DNA from 2 places in the Alicyclobacillus sp. CIJ1 genome. Region 2 is predicted to be linked to the other one. Evidence: riboswitches for the same ligand, from Rfam matches in the RefSeq annotation. Region 2 holds a riboswitch; the other holds the start of a gene.
The links. A riboswitch is a leader RNA that binds a small molecule or an ion and turns the genes downstream of it on or off. The one in region 2 is predicted to bind FMN.
Positions count from the first base shown of each region.

Region 1: it holds a riboswitch for FMN, as region 2 does, so the genes downstream of both, ribD (bifunctional diaminohydroxyphosphoribosylaminopyrimidine deaminase/5-amino-6-(5-phosphoribosylamino)uracil reductase RibD) here and AC27E8_RS01680 (DMT family transporter) in region 2, are expected to answer to the same signal.

Region 1 covers NZ_BAAJPH010000143.1:137,564-141,424, forward strand. Annotated here, with positions in the region: gene AC27E8_RS13675 (zinc-binding alcohol dehydrogenase family protein) at 1-425, opposite strand, end outside; gene AC27E8_RS13680 (APC family permease) at 595-1,977, shown strand; FMN riboswitch at 1,994-2,140, shown strand; gene ribD (bifunctional diaminohydroxyphosphoribosylaminopyrimidine deaminase/5-amino-6-(5-phosphoribosylamino)uracil reductase RibD) at 2,249-3,364, shown strand; gene AC27E8_RS13690 (riboflavin synthase) at 3,367-3,861, shown strand, end outside.
Region 2 covers NZ_BAAJPH010000063.1:41,052-44,912, reverse strand. Annotated here, with positions in the region: gene AC27E8_RS01685 (anti-sigma factor family protein) at 105-584, shown strand; gene AC27E8_RS01680 (DMT family transporter) at 690-1,673, opposite strand; FMN riboswitch at 1,877-2,014, opposite strand; gene AC27E8_RS01675 (Gfo/Idh/MocA family protein) at 2,069-3,232, opposite strand; gene AC27E8_RS01670 (Gfo/Idh/MocA family protein) at 3,254-3,861, opposite strand, start outside.

The DNA.
Region 1 (3,861 bases), on a different contig from region 2:
TCCAGCGCTTCCCAGGCCGTCAGACTCGTCAGCGGGAGTGCGGCGGCTTCGGCAAAGCTGAGCGCCTTCGGCTTGCGGCCCACGATGCGCTCGTCGACGAGGTGGTACTCCGCGTTCGTGCCTTGCCGCACGTTGCTGCCGGCGTAAAACACCTCGTCGCCTGGCTTGTACCACTGGCACTCCGGCCCCGTTTCGACGACAATTCCAGCGGCGTCAAAGCCGAGGATTTTGGGCGTGGATTCCACCTTGTCTTTTGGCGCGCGGATCTTTGTATCGACGGGATTCACGGAGACAGCCTGGATCTGCACCAACAAATCGCGCCCTTGCGGGCGGGGGCGCTCCACCTCCAGGTCCAGCAGGCTCTCCGGATCCGAGATGGGCAGGTATCGATACAGGCCCACCGCTTTCATCTTCGCCACAGGCATCGCCTCCTCGTAAGCTAGGATCAAACGCGTACCACTCACAAAGAGTTATACACTTCCCTTTCGTTCAACGCAAAATCCCGCAAAATCGTCCGGGGATTCGGTATACTCGAACTACGAATTTGTTCAAGCGCGGCGCGTGATTGCCCGCCGCTTCTGGGGAGGAGATGTCGTGCAGGGTTCGGAAGTTCAAGGATTTCGCCGGTCGCTCGGGCTTCGCCAGGTGCTCGCTATCGCCGTGGCTGCCATCTCGCCTACCACGTCCGTGTTTCTCGTCTACAACACGGCTCTGTTTCAGGCGGGCACGGGCGTGTTCTGGGCCTTTCTCGTCGGCGCCTGCATCGCGCTGTCCATGGCGTTTTGCTACGCGGAACTCGGGTCCGCATATCCCGGTGCGGGCGGTGCGTACCGCATCGTGCAGCGCGTGCTGGGCGAGCCGTTTGGCTTCATCGCCGTCTTTCTCTTTCTCGTGCTCGGCGTCGTGATCACCGCGAGCATCCTCGTGTCCGCCGCCTCCTACCTGCACGCGCTCATCCCGGCGCTCCCGGTCAACTGGACGGCGGTCGCCATGATGGCCCTCGTCACCTGGCTTTCGCTGGAGCGCATCGGCGCAACGAGCGCCGTGGCGACGGTGATGCTCGTGCTGGAGCTCGTGGTCATCGTCGCGTTCACGGCGCTGGCGTTTGCGCACGCGCAGCATCCGCTCGCGTACCTCGGGCGCCTCACGTATCCCATCCGGGTCGATCACGCCCCGCAGTCCGTGAATGGGCAGGACCTTCTAGCCGCGGTGGTGCCGGCGCTGTTTGCGTTCAACGGCTACGATTGGCCGCTCTACTTCGCGGAAGAGACCGTCGAGACCCGTCGCGTCCTGCCCCGCGCCGTCCTTTTGGCTGCCATCATCAGCGTGGTGGTGGAGGTCCTGGCGGTCATGGCCGCCACGCTCGCCGTGCCGCAGACGTCGTTCACCGTCATCCCATCGTCCTACTTGCCACTCGTGTCCATCGCGCAGTCGGCCGCGGGCCAGGCCGGGGCCACCATCTTGCTCGTCGGCGTCGTGATCGCCATGTTTGACACCGGACTCACGGGCAATTTGGCCTACGCGCGCATCTATCTGGACGCCGCGCGGGACGGGAGTTGGCCAGGCCCCGTCAACCGATTCTTCGCGACTATGAATCGGCGCGGCGTGCCGAAGTGGGGATTTGTGTTGCTCGGCGTGGGCAACGCGCTGTTGTGTTACTTCACGTCTTTGAACAACCTCATCACCTTCACCGGCGTGATCATTGTCACCATCTATTTGCTCGTGGCGGTATCGGCCATCGTGCACCGCGTGCGCCGCGGATCGGCCCAGGCGCCGTTTCGCATGCCGCTCTGGCCGCTTCCGCCTCTGATTGCGCTCTGCGGCGTGGGCTTGTCGCTCGTCGAACAGGCGCCTGGCGATCTCATCCGGACGGCCGTTCTCGTCGCCATCGCGCTCGTGTACGCGTTCGCCTATCTGCAGCGGCGCCGGGACTTGCGATCCGGCCGCGAATCGTCCATGATGGAAGACAACAACTGAATCCGGAACGCAACGCGCAATCCTTCGGGGCAGGGTGAGGCCAAAAGGCCAATTCCCGATCGGTGGTGATCCGAGCGCACGACTCGGTCAGTCCACGAGCCGAAAGGCACGAACTGGTGAGATTCCAGTACCGACGGTATAGTCCGGATGAAAGAAGGATGGCGGCGCGTTGGCGCACGTCGTGCGCTTTCGCAGCTTGCCGAGACTCTTTTGCCCATTCGCCCCTGATGGTCAGGGGCTTTTTTCATGGGCGGATAAGGGGAGATGGCCGATGACCGAAGACGAGCGGTACATGCACATGGCGCTTGAGGTGGCGCGCCTGGGCGAAGGCCAGACGTCCCCAAACCCGATGGTCGGCGCCATCGTCGTGAACGGCGGGCGGGTGGTGGGCCAAGGCGCACACCTGATGGCGGGCACGCCGCACGCGGAAGTGCACGCGCTGCGCATGGCGGGGGAGGCGGCGCGAGGCGCGACGCTCTACGTCACGCTCGAGCCGTGCAATCACCACGGCAGGACGCCGCCCTGCACGGACGCCATCCTCGCCACAGGCGTTCGGCGCGTGGTGGTGGCCACGTTGGACGTGGATCCGCGCACGGCCGGGCTCGGCGTGAAGCGCCTGCAGGAGGCCGGGATCGAGGTGACGGTCGGCGTGCTCGAAGCGGAGGCGCGCGAACTGAACCGCCACTTCTTTCACCGCGTCGAGACCGGTCGCCCGTACGTGGTGTACAAGGTGGCCATGACGCTAAGCGGGCACGTGGCCGCATCGAGTGGCCACAGCCAGTACGTGACCGGACTCGCGGCGCGCGAGGACGTGCATCGGCTGCGGCAAGTCATTCCGGCCATCGGCGTCGGCGTCGGCACGGTCCTCGCGGACGATCCCGAGTTGACCGCGAGGGATCTCGCCACGGGGACAAGGCGAGATCGTCAGCCGCTTCGCGTGGTGTTCGACACGCGGCTTCGCACGCCGCCGACCGCGCGGCTGTTGGCGGCGCCCGGGCGCACGCTTCTCCTCACGTCGGAGCGCATGGCCTCCGCTCCGGCCGCGAGGCGCCTCGCGGAACAGGGCGACGTCCGCATCGCGCCGGTGGCCGAGCGGGACGGCCACCTGGATCTGCACGCGGCGCTTTCGGCTGTCGCGGCGGAAGGGGCGAATGCCCTTCTGGTGGAGGGCGGGCCCACGCTTGCGTCAGCGCTTCTTCAGAGCCGGCTCATCGACGAGGTGCGCGTGTATGTGGCGCCCAAGCTCCTCGCCAGCGGGTTGCCCGCCTTCGCGGGCGCTTTCACCCAGTCGATGGCCGAGGCCGTTCAACTTCACAGCGTGAGGAGCGAATGGCTGGGTGACCATCCCGTCCTCACAGGGCGAATTCACTATCGTGAGGAGGTGTGAGCATGTTCACCGGACTTGTGGAAGGAACTGCGCGCCTCGCGGCGGTATCTCGCCACACCGGCGGGGCCACCTTTACGTTGGAGGCGCCGTTTCTCATGGACGACCTGCGGGTCGGTGACAGCGTCGCTGTGAACGGAGTCTGCCTCACGGTGGAGACAGTGGGCAGCGGCTTGTTCACCGCCACGGCGGTCCCCGAGACGCTGCGACGCACCAACCTCGGGGGACTTCAGCCGGGCGGCCGCGCGCACGTCGAGCGCGCCATGCGCGCCGACGGGCGGTTCGGAGGTCACATCGTGACCGGGCACATCGACGGGATTGGCCACGTGACGGACGTGTATCCGGACGGGGAGGCACGCGTGCTTGTCATTCGCGTCGATCCGTCCCTCGCGCGCTACATGGTGGACAAGGGATCCGTGGCCGTCGACGGCGTCAGCCTCACCATCATGCGCGCGGAAAAAGACAGGTTCTCGGTGTCCATCATCCCGCACACCCAGGCG
Region 2 (3,861 bases):
TGTACCTTGAACGGCGACTCGAAGAAAGGGCTTCTCAATCGCGCTGGATCGTGGTTTACTGAAAAACGATGGGGTATGGATTCCGTCAAGAGGGTGAGAACCATTTGGACAACCCGTCCATCTGTTCCTATTGCGTCGATTACGCGCTGAACGAACTGAAAGACGAGCTGGTGAAGAAGCGATTCGAACGCCACCTCGCCACGTGCCCAGCGTGTCGCCGCGATGTCGCGGAGTTTCGCGAGCTCATCACCATGTTTCAACCTAAGGACGCGACTGATGACAGCCCAGCCTCGACACATCCGCCTGTGAGGAGCGCGCAGATTATTGCCTTTCCCGCGCAGCCCAAGGAGGACTTGCAGCCTATCTCGGCCAAGCGGTATGTGCGGCGCAAACGGCTCACCGCCCTCAGCCTGAGTTTCGCGCTCCTCCTCATGAGCTTCGTGAGCCTCGCGGGCGATCACGGCCGATACTCGAAGGCGCTTGGCACCGCGGCGTGGCACAGAATTTCGCACGTGTCTCGGGCCATCGTGCATCGAGGCGAGGAAATCACGGACAAGTGGCATTGGAAGAAGGGCCTGTTGTAGTCAGCGGCGGCGGATCTCCTCAAGGGAGAACCGCCGCCTTTTCTCTCGATACTCGCCCTTCCTCGATGGAACGTGCATGGACCGGCGGACGATGACATCTTCCGCTCAGGCCGCCGTGCCCGCCGACGCCTCCCGAACGCTCCGCTCACCGAGATCCGAGCTATCCGCCATGCGCGAGAGCGCGTACACCGCCATCCACACGAGCGCAAAGCCCACCCACTGGGCCGCATGCACCGTCTGATGCAAGAATAGCGCGTTCACCGCGAGTCCCGTGGCCGGAAACGCGAGCTCCGCCAACGTGGCGTACGAAGCCTTGACGCCTCCAAGCCCCCGATAGTACACCAACAGGCTGAGCAGGCTCGGCACCACCGTCTGGTAGATCAGGTTGCCCATCACAGCCCAGTGCCCCAAGCCGTCTGCCACCCGGGACCAGTTCGGGTGACCGAAGAGGGTGAGCGCCACGAGAAGCGGCAGCGCGGATCCGAAGCGAAGGGCCGTCATCGTGGGAAACGAAACCTTGCGCATCACGCGCTTGCCCATGACGGTGGATCCGCCCCACAGAAACGCCGCCCCGAGCGCACACAAGCCGGCCCGCGCGCTCGCATGGGTCAAGGAGGGCCATGTCAAGCCGAAGGTCAGGATGTACGCGCCTATGAGAGCCACCGCGAACCACGGCCAATACGCGCGCCGGACCCGCTCGCCCAGCACGATGGCGGCCAACAACAGCGCGAACACCGGCTGAAGCTTCTGCAAAAGCAGGACCTCATTCACGGCGTCGGATCGGATGCCCACGGCGAGCCCGACGTTGAACAGGATGGAGGCCACGGCCGAGCCGCCCCATGCGACAAACAGGACGGCGAGCCAATCCGCGGCGCCGAGCTCCAGCCATTCCCGCCGCCTGCGGACGAGCACCGGAATCGCGTAAAGCGCGAGCAACACGTGCTCGAAGCAGACGATTTCAATCGACGTGAACCAGTGCTGAAGCGCGAGAATGAAAAGCGCGTCGAGCCCCCACAGCGCGGCTCCGCACGCGATGAGCCAGAGCGAACCGTGGTTGCTCGCACGAGACGAAGTGGATAAGTCCTTCACAGGGCGTCCCTCCGCGTTCTATCGTTTCTCCGGAGGAACCCTGGGAGCACATGGAGAACTGGGTGCCGCAAACGCGCGAAGCCCCGAGGAACCTTCGTCCCCCGGGGCTGTTGGACCGCAACAAGACACGGCGCACGCCACGAGCGCACACCGCAAGGCTGTCTCTCACAGCCATGACGGCGCACCTGCGCGCTGCGACCACCGCGAACCTTCTCCCATCCGGACTTTTACCGTCGGCTTTGGAATCTCACCAAATCCGTCGCCACAACGTGGCGAGTCGCGGGCTTAGGCCAAAGGCCATCACCGCCGGTCGGGAATTTCACCCTGCCCCGAAGGTTCCTGTTCACTTGTCGCCATTGTACTGCAAATTCGTAAGTCCGTGCAAGGCCGTCCGCTCAGCGGTACTCCACGTTTTCCCACGACCTCGACGCCGCGGCCTTCTCGACTGCCTCCAACACACATTGATTGCGAACGCCGTCCTCGAAGTCGGGCTTCACAGGCTGGTCTTCGACCAAGCCCTTGAAAAACGCGCCAAACAGGTTCAAAAACGTGTGCTCGTAGCCGATGATGTGCCCCGCGGGCCAGTACCGCTCCGCGTACGGGTGCAAGGGTTCCGTGCAGTTGATGCGGCGGAACCCTTGCAATCCCGGCTCGTCGCTGTGGAAGTAGACCTCGAGCCAGTTCATGTCCTCGAGGTTCCAGCGAAGAGATCCCTTCTCGCCGTTAATCTCGAACTGATTGCCGTTTCGATGCCCGCCCGCAAACCGCGTGGCCTCGAACACGCCCATCGCCCCGTTGTCGAAGCGGGCGAGGAAGGCCACGGCGTCGTCCACGTCGACGCGCCCCGTGCCGCCAGACGCTCTCGCCTCAAGCCCGCCGGCCATCTCGCCCAGGGGCCGCTCCTTGATAAACGTCTCCATGCAAGCCGCGACTTCGCGGATTTCGCCGACCAAAAACCGGGCGAGATCCAGAATGTGCGCCGCGATGTCGCCGAGCGCTCCCGATCCCGTCACGTCCTTGCGCAGGCGCCACACGAGCGGAAAGTCGGGGTCCATGATCCAGTCCTGCAGATACTGCGCCCGCACGTGGTAGATCCGCCCCAGGCGCCCGTCGTCGATCAGCCGCTTCGCGAACTGTACAGCCGGCGCGTACCGGTAATTGTGGCACACGAGGTGACGGACACCTGCCGCCTGCACCGCGTTGCGCATGCGGACCGCCTCGTCCACCGTCATGGCGAGCGGTTTCTCGCAGATCACGTGCTTGCCGTGCTCCGCCGCGGCGATGGCGATCTCGGCATGCGCGTTGTTCGGCGTCACGATGTCGATCACGTCGATGTCGTCGCGCTCCACCAACCGCCGCCAGTCCGTCTCGTACGACGCGAAGCCGTACGCCTCGGCCGCCCGCCGAAGCGGCTCCTCACTCCGCCCGGCGATGGCCTGCAGCACCGGCGTGACGGGGAGCTCGTCGAAAAAGAAGTCCAGGTCTCGATACGCGTGGCTGTGGGCTTTGCCCATGAATTGATAGCCCACCATGCCGATTCGAATCGAACGCTTCGGCATCCCGATTCCTCCTATCCCGGCCTACAGCTTCACGGGTTCGCCCCGCTCCGCGGATTCGTAGAGGCCGTTCAAGATGCGCTGCAGCTTGACCCCCTGCTCGGCCGTGGACAGCGGCGGCTCGCCCGTCAGGCACGCGTCAACCCAGCGGCGGATCTCGCGCTCATAGGGCGAGATTTCCGGCAAGTACGCAGGCGTGACGTCGATGAGCGCGCCGTGCTTCTCCTGGTAGATTTCGAGCGGGAAGACGTTGGCGCCGCCGAGATCGCCCATCAGCTTCACATTCATGACGTCGCGCTCTTTCACGTTCGCCGCGAACGCCGACTCGATGACGAGCGTCGCCCCATTCGCGAATTGAATCATGCCGCGCGCCATGTCTTCCACGGTGAAGTGTTCCCAATCCCAGTCGCCGAGAAGCCCGACGCCCTTGCGCGTGCCGAGCTTTTGATACGTTGCCCCCCACACCATCGTCGGCTCGGGGTAGCCCATGAGGTACAGCGCCGTGTCGAGCATGTGGCAGCCGATGTCGATGAGCGGCCCGCCGCCCTGCAGCTCCTTGTTCGTGAACACGCCCCAGCCCGGGATGCCGCGGCGCCGCACGGCGATGGCCGTGCCGGCGTAGATCTCGCCGA